DNA from 4 places in the Sphingopyxis sp. 113P3 genome. Region 1 is predicted to be linked to each of the others. Evidence: predicted binding sites of a transcription regulator. Region 1 holds the regulator's gene; each other region holds the start of a gene.
What was found. Region 1 encodes LexA, which represses DNA repair genes until DNA is damaged. Its sites were predicted from a motif close to GTTCCNCNCTTGTTCT; they were not measured.
Positions count from the first base shown of each region.

Region 2: the regulator LexA is predicted to act here: its motif matches at 3,161-3,176, upstream of LH20_RS05015 (ImuA family protein).
Region 3: the regulator LexA is predicted to act here: its motif matches at 3,006-3,021, upstream of LH20_RS23610 (ImuA family protein).
Region 4: the regulator LexA is predicted to act here: its motif matches at 2,075-2,090, upstream of LH20_RS12165 (ATP-dependent helicase).

Region 1 is NZ_CP009452.1:1,995,759-2,001,363, forward strand. It holds gene LH20_RS09670 (citrate synthase) at 1-497, opposite strand, end outside; gene gltX (glutamate--tRNA ligase) at 535-1,965, opposite strand; gene lexA (transcriptional repressor LexA) at 2,179-2,856, opposite strand; gene LH20_RS09685 (molybdopterin molybdotransferase MoeA) at 2,922-4,112, opposite strand; gene moaC (cyclic pyranopterin monophosphate synthase MoaC) at 4,109-4,582, opposite strand; gene trpC (indole-3-glycerol phosphate synthase TrpC) at 4,658-5,443, opposite strand; gene trpD (anthranilate phosphoribosyltransferase) at 5,440-5,605, opposite strand, start outside.
Region 2 is NZ_CP009452.1:1,031,670-1,037,274, reverse strand. It holds gene LH20_RS05025 (error-prone DNA polymerase) at 1-725, opposite strand, end outside; gene LH20_RS05020 (DUF6504 family protein) at 722-2,449, opposite strand; gene LH20_RS05015 (ImuA family protein) at 2,355-3,143, opposite strand; gene LH20_RS05010 (retropepsin-like aspartic protease family protein) at 3,269-3,892, shown strand; gene LH20_RS05005 (DUF1810 domain-containing protein) at 4,042-4,446, opposite strand; gene LH20_RS05000 (SOS response-associated peptidase) at 4,464-5,084, opposite strand; gene LH20_RS04995 (SOS response-associated peptidase family protein) at 5,235-5,605, shown strand, end outside.
Region 3 is NZ_CP009452.1:3,816,728-3,822,332, reverse strand. It holds gene LH20_RS18500 (error-prone DNA polymerase) at 1-780, opposite strand, end outside; gene LH20_RS18495 (Y-family DNA polymerase) at 777-2,318, opposite strand; gene LH20_RS23610 (ImuA family protein) at 2,218-3,000, opposite strand; gene LH20_RS18485 (efflux transporter outer membrane subunit) at 3,140-4,534, opposite strand; gene LH20_RS18480 (efflux RND transporter permease subunit) at 4,531-5,605, opposite strand, start outside.
Region 4 is NZ_CP009452.1:2,482,664-2,488,268, reverse strand. It holds gene LH20_RS12165 (ATP-dependent helicase) at 1-2,071, opposite strand, end outside; gene LH20_RS12160 (MFS transporter) at 2,290-3,561, shown strand; gene rsmD (16S rRNA (guanine(966)-N(2))-methyltransferase RsmD) at 3,536-4,081, opposite strand; gene LH20_RS12150 (pseudouridine synthase) at 4,078-4,926, opposite strand; gene LH20_RS12145 (response regulator transcription factor) at 5,059-5,520, shown strand.

The DNA.
Region 1 (5,605 bases):
ATGAGTCGGTGGCTGGCGATCATGCGCTGGTGCGGATCGTTGATATCGGTCGAGTCGTGATAGAAGGCGCTCAGCGCACCGACAACGCCGCAGAGGATCGCCATCGGGTGCGCGTCGCGGCGGAAGCCGCGGTAGAAGGTCGCGAGCTGCTCGTGGACCATCGTGTGGCGGGTGATGGTGTTGTCGAACCGGGTCAGCTCGTCCGCGCTCGGCAGTTCGCCGTTGAGCAGCAGATAGGCGACTTCCATGAAGCTTGAATGCTCGGCGAGTTCGCCAATCGGGTAGCCGCGGTGGAGCAGCACGCCCTCGTCGCCGTCGATGTAGGTCAGCTTCGACTCGCAACTCGCGGTCGAGGTGAAGCCGGGATCATAGGTGAAGGCGCCGGTCTGACCATAGAATTTGCGGATGTCGACAACATCGGGGCCTACGGTTCCCGACAAAATCGGGCTCTCGATGCTCGTGTCACCCAGGGTGATTTTGGCGGTCGGTTCGGTCATGTTTCTTCCCCTGTGTGGAGGGCCAAAGGCAATGTGGCTACGCCCCTGCCGGAAAATTGTGCGCTGCGTCAAGTCGCGCCAGACTGGCGTCGCGGCCGAGCAGCAGCAACACGTCGAAAATTCCCGGCGACACGGCGCGGCCGGTCAGCGCGGCGCGCAGCGGCTGGGCAAGCTTGCCGAGCCCCAGCTCTGCAGTTTCGGCGGTCTCGCGAACCGCCGCTTCGATGCTCTCGCTGGTCCAGTCGGTGAGACCCCTGAGCCGCTCGGTCACATCCAAAAGGAGGCCCTCGGGCGCATCGCGCAGCAGCTGGGCGGCCTTCTCGTCCATCTCCAGTTGATCAGGCAGAAAGAGGAAGACGGCGCCCTCGGCGATTTCGCCGAGCGTCTTCGCGCGCGGCTTGAGCGCGCCCATCGCGCGGGTGAGGAGCGCGCGGTCCGCATCGTCAAGCGGCCGTCCGACCAGCGCTTCGACGCGCGGCGCAACGAGGCCGGCGAGCCGCGAATCGTCCGCTTCGCGAATATAATGCCCGTTCAGATTCTCGAGCTTCTTGAAGTCGAAGCGCGAGGGCGAACGGCCGACATTGGCGAGGTCGAACCATTCGATCGCCTGCTCGCGGCTGATGATCTCGTGATCACCATGCCCCCATCCGAGCCGCAACAGGTAATTGTTCACGGCCTCGGGAAGATAGCCCATCTCGTCCCGGTAGGCATCGACGCCGAGCGCGCCGTGGCGCTTCGACAGCTTCGCACCATCGGCGCCGTGGATCAGCGGGACATGCGCGTAGACGGGCTCGCGCCAGTTCATCGCGCGGATGAGCGCCGATTGGCGGAACGCATTATTGAGATGATCATCGCCCCGAATGATGTGCGTCACCCCCATGTCATTGTCGTCGACGACGACGCTCAGCATATAGGTCGGCGTTCCGTCCGAACGGAGCAGGATGAAGTCGTCGAGCTCGGCATTCTGCACCGTCACCTCGCCCTGGACGCGGTCGTGGATGGTCGCCGAGCCCTCCTGGGGAGCGCGCAGGCGGATGACGTGCGGCGCTTGAGGGTCGCCGTCATCCCGATCCCGCCACGGACTGCGCACCCGGAAGGGTACGCGCCTTTCCTGCGCCTCGGCGCGCATGGCGGCAAGCTCGTCCTGCGTCAGGTAGCAGCGATAGGCCTCACCCCGCGCCAGCAGGTCGTGCGCGACCTCGGCGTGCCGGCCCGCGCGCGCAAATTGATAGACCGCCTCGCCATCCCAATCGAGATCGAGCCACTTCATGCCGTCGAGAATCGCGTCGATCGCGGCCTCGGTCGAACGCACCCGGTCGGTGTCTTCGATCCGCAACAGGAATTTGCCGCCGTGGTGGCGCGCAAACAGCCAGTTGAAAAGCGCGGTACGCGCGCCGCCGATGTGCAGGAAGCCGGTGGGCGAGGGGGCGAAGCGGGTCACCACGGCACTGCCGGTCGCTTCGGTCAAATCAGTCTGGTCTGGGGTTGCCACCACGAAGTCTTTCACTCGTTTTTGCCGTCGCCGGCGGGGGCCGGGACGGATCGGGGGTGCCCCTAGCATGGCGACATGGCCGCTTCAAACGCCCATTCGCGTCAGCGCCGCCCCGTCGGTGCGGCGGGCCAAATTCCCATGGGACGCCCGCGCTACGCCGCGCACATTGGCGGCGGCGGAGGCTCGAGGTCAGTGGTAGCGGCGAAGCAACCCGGAAAGTCGCCCTTGAACCATGACGCGCTCGGCCTCGTAGCGCTGCGGCTCGTAAGCGCTGTTCGCCGGGTCGAGGCGGATCATGCGGCCCTCGCGGCGGAAATATTTGAGCGTCGCGTCCTGCCCGTCGACCAGCGCGACGACAATGTCGCCTTCGCGGGCGGTGCTGGCTTTCTGGATCAGCGCATAATCGCCGTCGAGAATACCCGCCTCGATCATGGAGTCGCCCGAAACTTCAAGCGCATAATGCTCGCCCGAACCCAGGAGCGCGGCCGGAACCGAAAGCTGGTTGTGATCTTCGAAGGCCTCGATCGGCACGCCCGCGGCGATACGGCCGTGAAGCGGAACCTCGATGATGTCGTTCGCAGCGATCGGCCGCGCCGCTGCAGGCTTGCGCAGCGGCAGCACATTATGGTCGCTCGGCGCCTTCGCCCTTGCAGCTTCGGGAAGCTTCAAGACCTCCAGCGCGCGCGCACGGTTCGGGAGGCGACGCAGGAATCCTCTTTCTTCAAGAGCGCTTATCAAGCGATGTATGCCCGATTTCGACTTGAGGCCCAGTGCCTCCTTCATCTCTTCGAACGAGGGCGAAATGCCGCTGGCGTCGAGCCTTTGCTGGATGAAGTGGAGCAGTTCGTGCTGCTTAGCGGTCAACATCACTCGATCTCCATAAGTGGCTCGCCGGACATAAGGAGAACGATAGTGGAACAGAGCGGAACTTGTCAAGCAATCGCGATATAGTCAGCGCTTTCGAGCGGCGCGCGCGCGGGCGCGCGCGGCTCGCGGATCACGAGCGCATTGGCGGCGGCGAGCGGAACGGTCTGGCCGCTGTCCTGCGAGGCAAAGGGGGTGAGGCCGTCTGCATCGAGACGGGCGCGCAAATAGTCTCGCCGCTCGCCACCCGCCGCGAGCGGCGCTGCGAGCGGCGCCTGGCGGACGAGCGGGAGCGGCGCGCGCGCGCCCGCGAGATGGCGGACGAGAGGGAGGAGGAACAGCGTTGCGGTGACGAACGCGGAAGCGGGATTGCCCGGCAGGCCGAGCAGAGCGGCCGTGCCGATCGTCCCGGCGACGAGCGGCTTGCCAGGTCGCATCGCGACCTTCCAGAAATCGACCGACCCTCCCGCGCCGGCGAGCGCGCCTTGGATATGGTCATGATCGCCCACCGAGGCCCCCCCGATCGTGACGATGACGTCATGATGTCGCGCAAGATCGCGCAGGACATTCGCGATCAGCGTGCGATCGTCGGGTGCATGAAGGGGCAGGCCCACCTCGGCCGCCTCTTCCTTAAGCATCGCGGCGAGCATCGCACCATTGCTGTCGGGTATCTGGCCCACGCCAAGCGGATGACCCGGCGGGACGAGTTCGTCGCCGGTGGTCAGAATTGCAACGCGGGGGCGGCGGCCTACCGCTGCCGCAGGCGCGCCTGCCATGATCGCGGCCGCGATCGCGCCGGGCGTAAGCCGCGCCCCAGCGGCAAGCAGGCACGTCCCCGCGGCAAAGTCGCCAGCGCGCGCGCGCACATGTTTTCCGCGCGCCGCCGGGCCTTCGCCGGTCAGCACCAGGGCCGCGCCTGCTTCCGCGACATCCTCTTGTACCACCACCGTATCGGCGCCGGGGGGAAGCATTGCACCGGTAAAGATACGCATTGCCTCGCGCGCACCGATCGCGCGCGACGGCATCGCGCCCGCAGCCACCTCGCCCGTGATCGACCATGGCCCTGGAAGATCCTCGAAGCGTATTGCATAGCCGTCCATCGCCGATAGCGCGGCGGCGGGTTGATCGCGCAGCGCTGTGACATCTTTTGAAAGAAAACGGCCAACCGCATCGGTAAAGGGGATATTCTCGGGTGCAAGCGGTGCGGCGAGCGCCAAGATGCGTGCCTGCGCTTCCTCGACGCTCAAGAGCAGCTTCATTCGGCGCGCCAGTCGCCTGAGCGGCCGCCGCTCTTCTCCAAGAGACGGATGCCCTCCAGCACCATGGCCCGGTCGAGGGCCTTTGCCATATCGTAAAGCGTGAGAAGCGCGACCGAGGCGGCGGTCAGGGCCTCCATCTCCACCCCCGTGGGACCGGTTGTCGCGGCACTCGCGCGAACCAGGATGCCGCCGTCTTCCCAGGCAAAGTCCACCGTCACCTTGGTAAGCGCGAGCGGGTGACACAGGGGAATAAGATCCGCGGTGCGCTTTGCCGCCATGATCCCGGCGATCCGTGCGGCGGAAAGCACGTCCCCTTTGGGCATGTTCCCGGCGCGAATCGCCGCAAGCGCCGCCGCCGCCATGCGGATCCGCCCTTCCGCAATCGCAAGCCGCTCAGTCGCCGGCTTGGCGCCAACGTCCACCATATGCGCTGCGCCCGTTTCGTCGAGGTGAGTCGGTTTGTCTTTCATCGCGGTAAGCGAAGCAACGCAGGGCAGAAAAGGCAAGGGGGGGAGCGGTGAGGGGCAGGGGGCAAGGCCCGAGCCTCATCCCTCAAGCAATGCCTTGGTCGCGGCGGTGACGTCGCTCTGGCGCATCAGACTTTCTCCCACGAGGAAGGCATGGACGCCGTTTGCCGCGAGCCGCGCGCAATCGGCGTGCGTTGCAATGCCGCTCTCGCCGACGAGGAGAGTCCCTGCCGGTACCAGCTTTGCGAGGCGCTCGGTGACGGCAAGGTCGGTCTCGAAGGTGCGTAGGTCACGGTTGTTGACCCCGATCAGGCGCGATTCGAGCCGGGTAAGTGCGCGCTCGAGTTCGGCCTCGTCGTGAACCTCGACGAGAACGTCCATGCCGCGTTCGCGGGCGGCCGCCTCGATCTCGCGCATCGCGCCGTCGTCGAGCGCGGCGACGATGATCAAGATCGCGTCGGCGCCGATCGAGCGCGCTTCGGCGACCTGCCAGGGGTCGATCATGAAATCCTTGCGCAGCACCGGGAGGCTGCACGCCGTGCGCGCGGCGATCAGATACTCCTCATGCCCTTGAAAATAGGGCGCATCGGTCAGAACCGAAAGACACGCCGCGCCGCCTGCTTCATAGGAGCGTGCATGCTCGGCAGGGTTGAAATCTTCGCGGATCAACCCTTTGGACGGCGAAGCCTTCTTGATCTCTGCAATGAGACCGAGGCCGCCCGCGGCGATTCTTGCCTCGAGCGCTGCGGCAAAACCGCGCACAGCGCCGCCGTCGACGGCGTCGAGCGCGGCGATGGACCGCGACTTGCGCCGCTCGGCGACTTCGACCGCTTTGGTCGCGAGAATTTCGGTCAGTCTGTTCATTTATAGGCGATCCAGCAGTTGAGCAGCGCGTTGGCGAGCCCTTTGTCGATCGCCTCGGCGGCTTCCTCGACCCCGTCCACAAGGGTTTCCGCGTGGCCTGCGACGACGAGGGCTTCGGCTGCATTGTAAAGGACCGCGTCGCGGTAGGCGCTGTGCTCGCCC
Region 2 (5,605 bases), 960 kb from region 1:
CGCTCCATTTCCTGCGGCGATTTGAGCGCCCGGTCCATGAACCGCTCGCGCTCAAAGCCGAGCGTGTCGATCACTTTCTTTTCGCGGATCGCGCTCATCACGTCCTGGAGCGGGCGGCGTTCGGGCGCATGATAGAGGATGTCGCCGGTCGCCACGCTGCGCACGCCGGCATCGCGCGCGAGTGCATCGAGCGCTGCAAGCCGCGCGATGTCGCCGGGACGCCGCCGGAAGGCCAGCGAGAGATAGGCATCAAGCCCGAAGATATCGCGAAGCGCGCCAAGATCAGCCTCGAGGCGCGCGCCCGGGGCATCGGGAAGAAGGATCGCGACGAGGCCCTCGGCATGTGCTGCGACATCTTCAAGCCCAAGGATGCAATGCCCCTTGCCGCCGCGCGCCTTGCCAAGGCTCAGGAGCCGGGTCAGCCGCGACCAGGCGCGCCGGTCCTTCGGATAGAGGAGAAGCGCGCGGCCATCATCGAGATCGACCCGCGACCCCGCGATGAGGCGTACGCCGGTTGCCTCCTCTCCCAGAAGACCGCGCACCACGCCCGCGACGCTGCCGCGGTCCGAAAGCCCCAGCGCCCTGTGGCCTTGCAGCGCAGCGGCGGCGAACAATTCTTCAGGCGAGGAGGCGCCCCGCAGGAAAGAGAAGTGGCTCGTCACCTGGAGCTCGACATAGGTCGTCTTCGGCGCGCTTCGCGCCGCCGGATGGTCGATCCCGCTCATCCGAACACGCCGTGCATGAACCAGCTCAAATCCCCGCTCTCATCGTCGAGCCCATCGCCGCGCCGAAAAAGCCAGAAGCGCTCGCCGCTGTCGGTCTCCACCCGGAAATAATCGCGCACCGCCCACATTTCGCGGGGCCGCCGCCACCATTCGCCATGGATGCGCTCCGGGCCATCGCCCGCGACGATCCGATAGGTGCGGCCGCGCCAGGTAAAGCGGCGCGGCGGATGATCGGGGAGCAAAGCGACAACGCCTGCGAGGCGTTCGGGGGACGAAAGGATGCGCACGGGGCGCGGCCAGGCCGGCCAGCCGGGAGGGCTGGCGAGCGGTACCGCGCGCGCGACCGCGCGCTCGGGAACGTCGCTTTCGACCGACGCGAGCCGGAACAGCGCCGCTTCGCCCGCCCGCCCGGCGAGCTGGTCGACAAGCGGGGCAAGATCGCGCCCCTGCGCGCGCCCATCGAGCGCGGCGTCGATTTCCGCGGGCGCGAGCGGCTCGACCTCGATCGCGGCGAGCATCATCGCCTCGATCCCGAGACCCGGCTCGATCCGGTCGATCCGGAGCCCGAGGAGACGCCGCAGATGCGCCGCATCGCGCGTCGCACGCGCTGCACCGATGGTGACGCGCTGTTCGCCGCGATCGAGCGTCGCGCAGCGCAGCAGCGCCAAGCGCAGCCCGAGACCCTGGCGCTCAAGCTCGGCAAGCAGATCGCGCAGGAGATCGTCGATCACCGCGCCGATCGCCTCGGGGGTCCCGATCGGCTCGAGGAGCTGACGGCGCGCCTCGGGCGTCTCGAAAGGGACGACCGGCACGATCGGCTCGGGCGCGAACCCCCGCGCCTGGTCGAGCCGTTCGACCGCGCCGCGCCCGAGGCGCCGCGCGAGCGGACCGCGCGGCATCGGATAAAGATCGCCGACGCACTCAAGGCCGAAGCGTCGCGCGGCAGTGAGCGCGCCCGGAGCCAGGCGCAGCGCGGCAAGCGGCAGCGGCGCCAGGGCTTCGGCTTCCTCACCCGCACCGAGCAGCCGGATCGGCGCGCCGCCGAAGCGCGCGAGCGCGTGCGCAGCCCCCGGCGTTCCAGCGACCGCGATACGGGCGGTGAAACCGAGGCGGGCGAGGAAGCGGCAAAGCCGCGCCGAAAAGCGCGCCTCGCCCCCGAAAAGATGCGCGGTTCCGCCAATGTCAAGCCAGAGGCCATCCTCCCCCGCCACCGCCGCACTCGGTGTCCAGTGGCGTGCGGCGTGGAGCGCAAGGCGATCGAGCCAGGCCCGGTCGGCGTCAGGATCGGCCGCACGCACCTCAAGATCGGCGACGAGCGCCCGCGCATGCGCAGCCGCCATGCCGGGGGTGATGCCGAGATCGAGCGCCGCAGGGCAGGCGGCGGTCACCATATCGCGCTGTCCGGTCCGCGCGATGAGGATCATCGGCCGCGCACCCGCCGCGCCCGCGTCTGCGCCGCGCCAGTCCGGTGCAGATGCTTCAGCTGCCGCCGCGCGCGCCCAGCGCGCGCCAGGGCGCCAGCCACCGCCGCGCGGCACCGAGCAGGCGTTTGGCGGATCGTCGCACGGGGGGCCATCGAAGCGTGAGCGCGCGGGCCTTAGAACCGGTCGCGGCGCAGGCCGCGCCGCCTCAGGCGGCGCGCTCGAGCGCGGGGGATGCCGCTCCGCCCGTCGCAGCCGCTCGATCGCGAGCTGCGGCAGGAAGAGCGAGGCGACCCTGGTCATCGCACGCCTCCAGTTCGAGAGCGAAAGGCGGCCCGCCGCGCTGGCGGACGAGCTCGACGTGCCAGCGTCCGCGTCCGATCCCGGGAACCGCGAGGCGCTCCGAGGGCCGCGCTCCGATGCGCCAGCGCGTCATCGCGAGCGAAGGAGCATCGAGCGGGCAGGTGCCGACGCGGCGATGGCGCCGGTAAAGGAGCATCGGCGTCGCCCCTTCGGCCGCGGCAAGCTGCAACCGCCGCGTTGCCGTCTGATCGGCCGCCTTCACCTCGGCAACGACGCAGGCGAGCGCGCCGCCGCGCAGCGCATCCTCGCATATCGCAAGCAGCTCGCGGTCATCGCGCCCCTCAGCATAGAGGATCCGCTCAGGTCCAAGCCCTGCCTGTTCCAGACCAGGCGCATAAAGGTCGAAGCGCGTGAGCGCCCAGAGCACCGAAAGCCCCGGCGCCGCCGCGAAGCGCGCGGCGATCCCGGCGGCAAAAAGCGTCGCAGCGGCGTCATCGCCCCAGCTTGCCGTGGCTGCGGCGATTTCGTGAAGGCCTGCGCCATCAAGCCCGCCGCCGTTCAGTCTTCCATCGAGCGGCGCGATGCCGAAAGGCAGCAGGGGGCCACGCGCCGCAGCGACGCGCGCGACCGTTTCGCGCAAGGCGGCAAGGTCCCCGGCGCCGGGCCGGGGCTGTGTTGGGACTGGAATATTCATAGGACATCGACTCAAATGTTCCCTATATGTTCCACCTAGTCCGATCGATCGTCAAGCCGTCTGACGCATATGCTGTGGATCGTTCAGCGCCGCGTCACCTCGGCGCGTGTAAAAGCTGAGGATTGATGCCCATCACCACCGATCTTTCCGGGAACGCGCTCGTGCTTTATGCCGCGGGCGCCGCGCTCATTCTCCTCATTCTCTTTCAAATCCCCTATGCAGGACGCCTTCTCCGGGCGCTCCTTTCCTTCGCCGTCCTCGCGGTCGCCATCCTGCTCCTGCTCCAGCAGGCGCCCTTCGATCCTCTTCTCGCGCGCGCCGCGGCGGCGCTTGGCCTTGATCGCCAGGAAGTGGTGGGAGGCGAAGTGCGCATCCCGATGAGCCGCGACGGGCATTTCTGGGCCGAGACGCGGATCAATGGTCTTGAGCGGCGCATGCTGATCGACAGCGGCGCCACGATCACGGCGCTTTCAACGCGAAGCGCCAAGGCGGCAGGCGTCGAACCCGACGCAGCGTTCGTCCCCCTTCTCATGCAGACCGCGAATGGAACCGTTCGCGCCGAGGCGGGAACGATCGCGCGGCTCGACGTCGGCGGGATCGAGGCGCGCGAACTCAAGACCGTGATATCGCCCGCGCTCGGCGACACCGACATTTTGGGCATGAATTTTCTCTCGGCGCTCGCATCGTGGCGGGTCGAAGGTCGCACGTTGATTCTCGTGCCCAAACCGCACGGACAGCCGCAAAGCTGAACGCCTAGTCCGTGCGCCGCGGCGATATCGAACAGACGATCGAGGAGCCGCGGGCACGGTGGGCACTCATGGCTGCGGTCGATCCGTCGATCTTTCGCTTCGCCCGAGCAATCCGTTAAACCCGGCAGCATCGGCTTTGTTCCGCCCGTTCAGCTGTGGCCCAAAAGCGCGAGCGTGCGCTCATCGCGCGCGCCGCCGAACCAGCGATCAAGCGCCGCCCCGAACGCCGGCTCACCGCCTGCCGCCTCGAAAAGGGTGAGTGACGAGCGAAGCTTCATGGCATCGATCGCGCCGAATACCGCCACGGGATCGCTGCCGCTCAGATCGGCGAGCGCCGCGACGCAGGCGGCGTAGCGGCGCCCGAGCACAGGGTGGGCAAGATAGGCCTGTGCTTCGGCGAGATCGGCTATTGCGTAACGCTTCGCCATTACGCTCCGGCCGAGCCCCGCGAGCTGCGGAAAAATGAACCACATCCAGTGCGAGCGCTTTGCTCCCTTTCGGATCTCGGCGAGCGCTTGGTCGTACGCCCCCGCCTGCGCCTCGATGAAGCGCATGAGCGCGCGCGCAATGTTCACAGGGCAAGGCGCCCTTGCGCGGGCGGCTTGCCATAGACCTGGCGGACTTCAAGAGACCCTTGAGGAAGCCATGCCAGGAGATCGTCTGCGGGCACCGCGGGATCGAGCCAGTCGGCCCAGCGCTCGGGCGCGAGCGGAATAATCTGCCGGTGATGATAAGGCGCGATATCGGGTCCGGAATCCATCGTCAGAAGGGTGAAGGCCTCGCCCTCCTCATAGCTGCGCCAGATACCCGCCATGCAGAACCAGCGCCGCCCCTTCATCGTGAACAGCCACTTGTCGAGACGCTTCTGCCCCGGGGAGGCGGGATCGGTAAACTCGTAAAATCCATCGCAAAGAACGAGGCAGCGATGCGAGGGAAAGTTCCGCTTCTCCGAGCGAAAATTATAGACCGGCGCGCCCTTAGGGCCGGGCCAGCTCCAGCGCCGGTTGATGAGTTCGCCGCGCGCGCGCCCCTTCTTCGAGCTGCGCACGATCGGCGCGACATCGGTGATCCTGACATCCTCGCGCGCCGGGACATTGGGGAGTCCTTCGGGCGTCTCGAGCCTGATTTGCAGATCCTCGAAATCTTCAGCGATCGAGGCGATATCGACCTCAAGACGATAATCATTGCACATGAGCGTGCGTCCCCGCTTGTTGCGATTGGTCCATGTTCTTGTTATGTTCCATGAGTGACAAATGTGCCAACGCCCTTTGATCCCGATAATCCAAGCACTGCCGAGCGGGCGCTCGTACGCCGCAATCCGGAAAATAGGTCCGAAATTGAAATGGTCAAAGCGGTCTGGGGTTCCGACCCCCGCTTTGCGGACGGCGTCCACTATCGTTTCTTGCGCAGCGAAGCGCGCGCTTTCCCCCCACGCCGCTGCCTCATCCCCGCGAGCGAATTTCGGATGGGCTCGGGCGACCATCGCTACCGGGTGGCGCTCGACAGCGGCAATTTCTTCTACCTCGCCGCGATCTGGGATCCGCCGCTTGCCGGCTGGCCCCTTTCTTACCGCATTCTCACCATGCCCGCGGGGGCCGACGTCCTTCCCTATCAGTCGCGCCACGGCGTCGTCATCCAGCGACGCGATGTGATGCACTGGCTCGATGTCACGCTGCCGGACGACATCCTCTTCGCCGAGCCGCCGCGCCACAG
Region 3 (5,605 bases), 1.8 Mb from region 1:
GTGGATGCGTGCGAGCAGCTTCGCGCTTTCTTCAGCCGCCTTGAGATGGCGGCTGAACAATCGCTTCATCTCCTCCGGCGCTTTCAGATAGCGTTCGCCATTGGCGCGCAGTCGGCGGCCCGCCTTCTGGATCGTCACCCCCTCGCGGATGCAAGTGATGATGTCGTGAAGCGGGCGCTGCGCCGCCGTGGCATAAAGCGCATCGTTGGTCGCAAGGAGCGGGACGCCGGTCGCTGCCGACAGGCGCTCGCGCTCGGCCAGCTGCCGCGCGTCGCATCCGGTGCGCGGCATGGATACCGCGAGCCATACCGACTTCGGCCGCGCCAGTTTTAGCGTTCGGAGCAATGCTGCGTCACCGTCCATCGCGATCAGCAGCAGGTCGTCGCAGCTGGCGAGCAGATCATCGAAGTTGAGGATGCAATCGCCTTTTTGCGCGCGCAAATTGCCCGTCGACAAGAGCCGCGTCAGCCGTCCCCAGCCATGCCGGCTGACGGGATAGGCGACGATATCGGGGGTGCCGTCGGCAAAGGCGAGACGCGCACCGACGACAAGCCGGAAACCCTCGACCATCGCAGGATTTTTGACCTGCAGCTCCTTCACAAAGGCCCACGCCCGCACGACTCCGGCCACGCTGTTGCGATCGGCGATGCCGATGCCGCTCATGCCGAGCGCTATCGCTTCGGCGACCATTTCGGCCGGGTGCGAGGCGCCGCGAAGGAAACTGTAGTTGGTGGCAGCGACCAGTTCGGCAAAAGCGGGCGGGGCGGAGAGGCTGCTCATGCAAACAGCCCGTGGATATACCAGCGCGGATCCGGCTTTTCCTCATAGAGTCCGTGGCGGAACAGCCAGTAGCGGCGGCCGCGGTCGTCCTCAATTCGGTAATAGTCGCGCGTCAGCCCCTCATTGTCGCGGCGGCGCCACCATTCCGCGGCAATGCGCTCGGGCCCTTCGTAGCGGCGAACCGCATGCAGTGCGCGGCGCCAGCGAAAACGCTGTGGCGGGCCGTCTGGCACCTCGGCGATCACTTCGATCGGCTGCGGGGGGTCGAAGAGCCAGAAGGGACGCAGCGGCGGTTCGCCGGGGGAGGGCTCGGGCCAGGCTTCCGGCGGCGGCGCGTCGATGGCGGGAAATTCGAGCTGCGCTTGCTCGGGAATATGCGAGTCGGCGGGGCGGTATCGTCGCACCCGTCCGCGGCCGAGCCGCGTTGCGAGCCGGTCGGCGAACTCGTCCATCGCGCGCGCGCGCGCCGCGCCGCCTTCGAGCCGGAGCTGGCTTGCGCCGAGCGGCTCGATCCGCGGTACGGAGTGGCGGATCATGTCGAAGCCGAAGCCGGGGTCGATCGGATCGCGCAAGGCTTCGAGGCGTTCGGAGAACAGGCGCATCACCAGCGCAGCGTCGCGCGTTGGTGTGCCGGTCTCGACCGCGATCGCTCGCGCCAGTCCATCGCTGCGAAAGAAGGTCGCGCAAAAACTGCGGCCGCCCATGCCGCGTTCGGCGAGCGCTTCGACCGCCTCGTCCACCAGTTCGGCGAGCACGCAAAGCGCGTGCGGCGTGCTTGCGACGGGTTCGGCAAAGCGTCGCTCGCTCGCGACGGGCGGCGGCGTCAGCCGCGGGACGAGAGGGCTCGGAGCCTCGCCGAGCAGGCGGCGCAGCGCCGTCGCAGCCTCGGCGCCGAAGCGGGCGGCGAGGCTCGCCATGGGCCGGTTCGCGAGGTCGCCGATTGTCTTGAGGCCCGCGCGAACAAGTGCGCGCGTCGCGTCGGGGTCGAGTTCGAGGGCGCCGACCGGGAGGCGGCGGATCGCCGCCGCTTCGTCCGGAGCGGGCGGGGCCGGGTAGCGCGCAAGTGCGCGCGCCGCATCGGCAGTGGGGCCGAGCGCTGTGCGCACGGTCATGCCCGTACGCTCGAGGCGCGCTTCGACATCGGCCGCCAGCGCAGCCTCGCCGCCGAACAGATGCGCGCTGCCTGCAATGTCGAGAATCAGCCCGTCGGGGGGATCGAGCGCGACGAGCGGCGTGTAGCGTGCGCAGCCCAGCGCGAGCCGGTCGAGCCAGTCGTGATCAAGCGCCGGGTCGTGGGGTATCACGAGGAGCGATTGGACCCGCGCCCGCGCGTCGGCGAGCGCCATGCCAGGAGCGAGGCCGAGCGCCGCGGCGCGCGTATCGACGCTCGCAAGGCGCAGCGCACCCCGCTGCCTTTCTGTAAAGACGAGCGGCGCTTCAGGCGGCCTCGGCGCCGCGCGGTTCCAACGTTCGGCGGGAAGCCAAGGGAAGAACGCCGCCAGATAGCGCCGCGTCGCAGAAGGCTTGGTCGTCACGATTCCACTCCAGCCGCCAGCGCGCGCCCGCAGGTCCGGCGCGCCAGCGCAGCAATTCAAGGTCGAAGGCGGGCGCGCCGGGTGCATTCGCCTCCAGTTCATGCGAGGGCGCCGCGGCGATGCGCCAGCGCGTCTCGGCGACGCTCGGTGTCGGTTCGGCCCCTAGGCGCAGCAGCAACAGAACGGTCCCGGCGTCCCGCGCGCCGAGCGCGAGCCGCCGCCCGGCGGTCAGATCGAGAGCGGGCAGACGCCCCCGGCTTTCGACGACGACCGCGGCTGATCCTGGACATCGCAGGGCGTCGTTTGCGGCAGTGAGGAGCGCCTTCGCATCCGTTGTCTCGACGAGCAGCAGCCGGTCGGGATCGCCGCCAAGCTCTGCGATACCGGGCGCGTAAAGATAGCCACCCTGCCGCGTGGCGTCGGAGGTGCGCAGCCACAGGAGCGGCCCGTCTCCCCCGCGCAGCGCGAGCAGCATCACGAAGGCGGCAGCGGTGGCGGCGTCCAGCGGGTCGGCGAATATCTCGTGCACCCGTCCGGCGGCGAGCCCGCCCCCCAGCGCGGCGTCGAACCCCGCGTCTCCACTCGCCAGCCAGCCGTCTGCGCGCGCGTCCAACGACCCGCCGGACGTCGCAATCCGGGCGACGCGGCGACGCAGCCCGGCGAGAGGGGAAGACGACTCGTGCATGACACGTTCTCTATATGTTCTATTAGCGTCCGAGATGGGGCGCTTGTCAAGGCACAGCATTGAGCCAAGCAGCGAGGTTCCTTCTTCCCGCCGCCCGGATCGCGTTCAGGTGATGCAAATTCTTCGCTGCTGGTGTCGCTTAGCGCGCGCTGCCCGCCATGCTGTCCCCCCCCAAAGCGCGGAAGAGCGCGACGCGGGTCTGCGCAAGGAGCAATTGGGTACCGATCTCGCTCCGACGCGCGTTGTAGAGGCTGCGCTGAGCATCGAGGCTTGCGAGGAAGCTGTCGACACCCCCCCTGTAGCGCGCGTCGGCCAGCGTAGCGGTGTCGGCCGCTGCCGCGCTGTTCGCCGTCGCGGCGCGCACCCGTTCGGCAATCGTTCCCTGCACTGCGAGCGCGTCGGCGACTTCGCGGAAGGCGGTCTGGATAGTGCCTTCATAACGCGCGAGCGCCGCGTCGCGCTGCGCTTCGCTCGCCGCGACTCCGGCCCGGCGTCCGCCAAAATCGAAGATCGACGCATTCACATCGCCTCCCGCGGACCAGGCGAAGGCGCCGCCGTCGAACAGGCTCGAGAGCGCGTCGCTTGCAAAGCCGAGCAGCCCGGTCAGCGAGATGGTGGGAAAGAGCCGAGCCCGCGCAGCGCCGATGTCGGCATTTGCGGCGCGGAGTTGAAATTCCGCCTCGATCACGTCGGGGCGGCGCAAGAGGACCAGGGAGCTTACTCCCGCGGGCAAGGGCGCGATTGCCCCAGTGGCTTCGGCGAGGCTTGCAGGCAGCAGCGCACGATCGACGTCGCTGCCGACGAGCAGACGAAGGAGATTCTCGTCCTGCGCAAGGGCGCTCGTTTGTGCGGCAATCGCGTCCTCGGCGGTGGCCAGAATTTGCTCGGCCTGGCGAAGGTCGGTGCGCGGCGCAACGCCCCCATCGAGGCGCGCCCTGGTAAGCCGAACATTTTCGCGTGCATTGGCTGCGGTATCGCGGGCGATCGCGAGCAGGTCCTTGTCGGCGCCATATTGGGCCCAGGCAAAAGCGAGATCGGCCATCAGCGCGACCCGCACGGTGCGCGCTGCCGCCTCGGTCGCGAGCGCGCGGTTCCGCTCGGCTTCGGTTGCGCTTGCGAGGCGTCCGAAGAGGTCAAGCTCGAATCCGGTAACCCCGCCCTGCAGAGAAAAGTCCGCGCTTCCCGCACCATCGCCCCGATCCGAATAGCCTGCCCCAGCGGAGACACCGACCGCAGGAAATTGCGCCGACCGCATTACCCGGACCTGCGCGCGCGCCGCGGCGACGTTGGCAAAAGCGGCGCGCAGGTCGCGGTTGTTCGCAAGCGACTGCTCGATAAGCGCCTGCAGCCTGGGGTCGGTGAAAACCTGCGTATAGGTGAGGACGGGCAGCGCCGCCTCGCTCTGCAGCAGATAAGCGTCCCCGACCGGCCAGCTTTGCGGCACCGGGGGCGCAGGAAGGACCGTCTTGGGTGCGAGCGAGCAGCCCGCAAGGAGGAGCGGCGCGGTGATCAGCGCGAGAGATGTGCGCGTCATGCCGGCATCTCTTGCGAGCCGGAGCTGCTGCCAAAATGCTCGCGAAGCGCCGCGATCCCGCCGCGCACCCCGCGCCGCACGAGGACGAAAAAGAGCGGGATAAAGAAGATGGCGAGCAGCGTCGCGGTCAGCATTCCGCCGATTACCGAGGTACCGATCGCGACGCGGCTGTTCGCGCCGGCGCCGGTCGCGAGGGCGAGTGGCAATACGCCGAAGATGAAGGCGAAGCTCGTCATCAGGATGGGGCGCAGGCGGATCTTGGCCGCGGCAATCGCCGCCTCGATCACGCGCTTGCCTTGTCGCTCCTGCTGCTCGGCGAATTCGATCATCAAGATTGCATTCTTCGCCGCGAGGCCCATCGTGGTCAAAAGGCCGATCTGCAGATAGACGTCGTTTTCGAGCCCGCGCAGACTGACCGCAAGCACGGCACCGACCAGCCCCAGCGGAATGACGAGCAGCACCGCGACGGGGATCGACCAGCTTTCATAAAGCGCGGCAAGGCAAAGGAAGACGACGAGCAGCGACAATCCGTAAAGGAGCGGAGCCTGCCCCGAGGACAGACGTTCCTGATAGGAAGAACCGGCCCAGGCGACGCTCGTGCCCGGAATCTGCGCGGCCATTTGCTCCATGAGATCCATCGCCTCGCCCGAACTGGTGCCCGGAGCCGGCTGGCCCGAGATTTCATAGGCGGGAACGCCCTGAAAGCGCGAGGTGCTGCTCGGCGTCGTCGACCAGCCGATACGCGAGAAGGCGGAAAAAGGGGACATCCCGCCATCCGACGAGCGCACATACCATTGGGCAAGATCCTCGGGTCTCGCCCGATATGGGGCGTCGCCCTGCACATAAACGCGCTTGACCCGCCCCTTGTCGATAAAGTCGTTGACGTAGCGCCCGCCCCATGCGGTCGACAGCGTGTTGTTCACGTCATTGTTGCTGAGCCCATAGGCGGTCAGCCGCTGGGTATCGATGTCGACCTTCAGCGTTGCGACGTCGGGCAGGTCGCTCAGCCGTACCGATTGAAGCCTGGGATTGGCGTTCGCCATCGCAAGCAACTTATCGCGCGCCGCAGCA
Region 4 (5,605 bases), 490 kb from region 1:
GGCCGCGCGTCATCGTTCGCGCAGGATTTCGCTCGGCGACATGTGCAAAGGGATCGCCCTGCGCCGCCCAGTTGGCGCGCCACAGGCTCTGACCGCCGCCGAAACTGTTCTCGCTCTCGACGAACTCGGGCGGGATTTCCGCGATGAATCGGCTCGGAATGCTGCTCATCCACTGGCCGTAGATACGACGGTTCGCGGCGTGATAGATGCTGGCGCGCTGCCGCGCGCGGGTAATCGCGACATAGGCGAGGCGCCGCTCCTCTTCGAGGCTTGCGGTGCCCCCTTCGTCCATCGCCCGCTGCGAGGGAAAAACGCCATCCTCCCAGCCAGCGAGGAAGACATGGTCGAATTCGAGGCCTTTCGCCGCGTGGATCGTCATGATCGTGACGGTCTCGCTCTGTTCGTCATTGTCGCGGTCCATGACGAGGCTGACATGCTCGAGGAAGGCTTCAAGCGAGTCATATTCCTCCATCGCACGGACGAGTTCTGAGAGGTTTTCAAGGCGCCCTGCCGCCTCGGCGCTCCGATCGGCCTGAAGCATCGCAGTATAGCCCGATTCGTCAAGGATCAGCTGGGTGAGCTCGGGGTGCGACAGGTCATTCGCCTTGGTCTGCCAGCTGCGCATCAGGGCGATGAAATTGGCAAGCTGGCGGCGTGCCTGCGCCGTCAGCTCGTCGGTCTCGGTGATCCGCGCCGCGGCATGGAACAAGGGCGTGCGCTCATGCCGAGCAAACTGGTGAATCCGTGACACGGCCTTGTCCCCAAGCCCGCGCTTGGGGACGTTGATGATGCGTTCGAATGCGAGATCATCGGCCGGCGACTGGACAAGGCGCAGGTAAGCGAGCGCATCGCGGATCTCGGCGCGTTCGTAAAAGCGAAACCCGCCGACAATGCGGTAAGGCATGCCGATCGCGATAAAGCGATCCTCGAACTCGCGCGTCTGAAACTGGGCGCGGACAAGGATCGCGGTTCGCTCTAGGCTGATCCCGCGGCGCTGAAGACTTTCAAGCTCCTCACCAATTCGCCGTGCTTCCTCCGGGCCGTCCCACACACCCACGATCTTGACCTTGTCGCCTTCGTCGAGCTCGGTCCACAGCGTCTTGCCTAATCGGCCGCTGTTCATTGCGATCAGCGCGGAGGCAGCGGCAAGTATCTGCGGAGTCGAACGGTAATTTTGCTCCAGGCGGATCACTGTCGCGCCGGGGAAATCCTGTTCGAAGCGCAAAATGTTCGCAACCTCAGCGCCGCGCCACGAATAGATCGACTGGTCATCGTCGCCGACACAGCAGATGTTCTTGCGCGCCTGCGCGAGCAGCCTGAGCCACAGATACTGGCTGGCGTTTGTGTCCTGATATTCGTCGACGAGAATATATTTGAAGCGCTGCTGATACTGCTCGAGCACATCGCGGTGGGTCTTCAGGATCACGAGCATATGGAGCAGCAAGTCGCCAAAGTCACAGGCGTTCAAGGTCTTGAGTCGCGCCTGATAGAGCGCATAGAAATGCTGCCCTTTTCCGTCGGCGTAGGCTTCCTTGTCCGCCACATCGAGGTCGGGCGGGGTCAGGCCGCGATTCTTCCACTTGTCGATCAGCCCCGCAAGCTGGCGCGCCGGCCACCGTTTTTCGTCGAGGCCCTCGGCCTGGATCAGCTGCTTGAGAACCCGAAGCTGGTCGTCGGTGTCAAGGATCGTAAAATTGCTCTGCAGTCCCACAAGCTCGGCGTGGCGGCGTAACATTTTCGCCGCGATGCTGTGGAAGGTACCGAGCCACGGCATGCCCTCCACCGCATCGCCGATCATCCGCCCGATACGCTCGCGCATCTCGCGCGCCGCCTTGTTGGTGAACGTCACCGCAAGAATCTCTGACGGCCATGCGCGCCGGGTCGCAATGATGTGAGCAAGGCGCGCGGTCAGTGCGGCGGTCTTGCCGGTCCCGGCCCCCGCCAGCATGAGCACGGGTCCCTCGGTCGTCAGCACGGCCTGGCGCTGCGGGCCGTTCAATCCCTGCAGATAGGGCGGGTCCGAAGGGTCGGGGGGCGGTATGTCCGAGGTGGGGGCGGGGAGATTGCTCACGCGCGAACGATTAGGGAACAGCGGCGTCCCTGTCCAGCGCGGCGCGACGGCGCGGGGACCCTGGTCTGTAGCACGCATGCACAAGTGGTTACCCCGAACGTGAAGATGGTCGAGATGGCTATGAGCGCCTCCGGATCGGCTGCGTGTCTTTCGCCTTGCGCCAGGCGGGGCAATCCGTCCAAAGCGGCACCGACAGCAGCAGGAGAGGGCGGTCGCCCATGGATCTGGCACCCTATCGCGCGCACAGGCGCATCCTGACGGCGAGCCTCGTGGGCACCGCGGTCGAGTTTTATGATTTTTACATTTATGGCACCGCCGCGGCGCTGGTTTTCGGGCCGCTCTTCTTCCCGTCCGAATCGGAGTCGGCACAATTGATGCTGAGCTTCATGAGCTTCGGACTCGCCTTCTTCGCGCGGCCCGTGGGCGCGGTCGTCTTCGGGCATTTCGGCGACCGAATCGGTCGCAAGTCGACGCTCGTTGCCTCGCTGATGCTGATGGGCACCTCGACGCTGCTGATCGCCTTTTTGCCGACCTATGCGATGGCGGGATGGATTGCGCCGCTGCTATTGTGCACTTTGCGCTTCGGCCAGGGGTTCGGGCTCGGAGGCGAATGGGGCGGCGCAGCGCTTCTCGCGGTCGAGAACGCACCGCCTGGCTGGCGCGCACGGTTCGGCATGGCGCCCCAGCTGGGCGCACCGGTTGGCTTTCTCGCCGCTAATGGTCTGTTCCTGCTGCTCGGCCTATGGCTGAGTGATGCCGAGTTTGCGGCATGGGGTTGGCGCATCCCCTTCCTCGTTTCGGCCGTGCTGGTCGGGTTGGGATTGTGGGTGCGGCTGAAGATCCACGAAACACCCGCATTTGCCGAGGCTTTAAAACGCGAACCGCCGGTTGGAGTCCCGCTTGGCGCAGTGCTGCGCGAGCATGGTGTTGCGCTGCTTGCAGGAACCTTCGCGGTTGTCGCCTGCTTTGCGATTTTCTATCTCGCGACGAGCTTCGCGCTGGCGCACGGAACGACCGCGCTCGGCTACCCGAAAGAGCTGTTCCTGCTGATCCAGCTCGGCGCAATACTGTTCATGGCGGCAGGGATCATTTTTGCCGGCTATTGGAGCGACGCGGCGAGTGCGCAGCGCGTGCTAAGTTGGGGCTGCGCAGCCACGGTGGGAATAGGTTTCCTGTTCGGGCCATGGCTCGCCTCGGGGTCGTGGATTGTCGTCGGGCTGGGCCTCTCGGCGTCACTGTTCGTGATGGGGCTTGTTTACGGCCCGCTTGGCGTGTGGCTCCCTGCGCTCTTCCCGGTGCGGGTGCGCTATACCGGCGCGTCGGTCGCGTTCAACGTCGGCGGCATATTGGGCGGCGCCGGCGCGCCGATCGCAGCGCAATGGCTGAGCGAGCGTGGCGGGACGAGCTTTGTCGGTCTCTATCTGGGCGTCGCCGGGTTGCTGAGCCTGCTCGGGCTGTTGCTGGTCAGGTCGCGCGCCGCAACAGCGTGAGACGCGCCTTGCCGACCTTGCGTTCGGTATCGACTTCAAATCCGGCGACCTCGACGACCTCCTTGTCGGCGGTTTCAACCGAGACCCAGCTTTCAGGACCGACCCAGCCAAGGCGGGTGAGCTTGTCGAGCGCGACGCTTCCTGCGCCCGTCCCATAGGGCGCGTCGAAGAGCAGCAAGTCCAAGGCGCGCGGCGCAGGTCCGAGGCCGAGGACAGAACCGGCGCGAACCTCGGCGCGTTCCGCGGCGCCGAGGTTCGCGAGATTCTTGCGCAAGGCATCGAGCGCATCCCGGTCTTGCTCGCTGAACAGACAGCGATCCGCGCCGCGCGATAGCGCCTCGATCCCGAGCGCTCCCGACCCTGAGAAAAGGTCGGCCACATATAACCCCTCGAAGCTGCCGAGGCGGCTTGCGAGCATCGAGAACAGCGTCTCGCGTGTGCGATCCGCGGTGGGCCGCGTCGCGCCATTCTTGGGCGCGAGCAGCTTTCGCCCGCGCCATTCGCCCGCAATCACTCTCATTTGTCGAGACGCCGCCGGAATTGGAACAGTTCATCGCGGGGGACGATCTCAACCGCTCCGACCGCAAGGTCCCCCACGGTGAACTGCCCGTAGCGCGTGCGGATCAGGCGGCTGACCTGGAGCCCGAGATGTTCAAGAACGCGGCGCACTTCCCGGTTCTTGCCTTCGGTCAGCGTGAGCTCGATCCACTGGTTGCGTCCGGTGCGGCGTTCCAGATTGGCGTCGATCTTGCCGTAGCGGATGCCGTCGATCGTGATGCCTTCGACGAGATCTTCCAGCTGCGTCTGGCTGATGTCGCCAAAGGCGCGCGCGCGATAGGTACGCTCGACGCCGCTGGCGGGCAGTTCGAGCTGGCGCTTGAACGCGCCGTCATTGGTGAGGAGCAACAGTCCCTCGGTGTTATAGTCGAGGCGTCCAACGGGCATCAGACGCGGCAGCCCTTTGGGCAGAATGTCATAAATCGTCTTGCGACCCTTAGGGTCGCGCGCGGCCGTGAGGCAACCTGAGGGCTTGTGGAAGCGGTAAAGGCGGGTCGAGACGGGCTTCGCAACCGGATTGCCGTCGACCGTGAGCCCCTCGAGCGAGGGGAGGAGCGGTGCGGGCTGCGACACCGTTTCGCCGTTCAGCGCAACCCGTCCTTCCTCGATCATTCGCTCGACATCGCGGCGCGATCCGACACCGGCACGCGCGAGCAACTTCGAAATCCGCTGCGGCTCGTCTTCGCGCTCGGGATCGGCCGCGTGGGGCTTGCGCGGCGACGCGGCGCGGGCCGCGCGGCGCCCCTTTGGTGCATCGCGGTCGGGCGACGATCGGGGCGCGGATCGAGGTGGGCGACGGTTCGTCATCGGAACGGATGGGCTTTCTTGTCGTTTTTCGGGAAGAAAAAGTGTTGCGTTGTGATCACGCTCATAACCGGAAAAGTGCCGCTTCGTCGATGGGAAGCAGAAGCGATATTGCACGAGGGAAAGGAGCGAGTCATGGCGCGATGGAACGGAGATCTTATGCTCTTTGCGACTCGCCTGTCGTGCATCAAGCGGCTGCTGGTCATCGAGGATGATCCGCTGGTCGCCTTCGACTATGAGCATAGTCTCAAGCACAATGGCTACACGATCGTCGCCACGGTCGATACGGGCGAAGCGGCCGTCGCGGTGATGGCCACCGAGGCGGTCGACGCGATTGTGCTCGACCTCGGCCTGGCAGGGCATATGACCGGACGCGAGGTCGCGCGGCTCGCGCGTGATCGCGGTGTCGCGGTGCTTCTCGTGACCGGGCAATGCCCGAAAGACGCCGCTGACATTGCGCTCGCCTGTCTCAACAAGCCCCATTCTCCGGCGGCTCTGATTGGCGCGCTGCGGGCGATCGAGACGATGATCTGCCAGAAAAAGCTGCCGCGCAAGGTCAGCGGACTGCAAACATACTGGCGGCCCGAGGCCGCCTGAGTTTCAGTCCGCCGATTTGCGGCTTCCAATTTGTTCACGAGACATTAGGCCGTTTTTCCGTGCAAAGGAGGTTGGCTCGACCGAG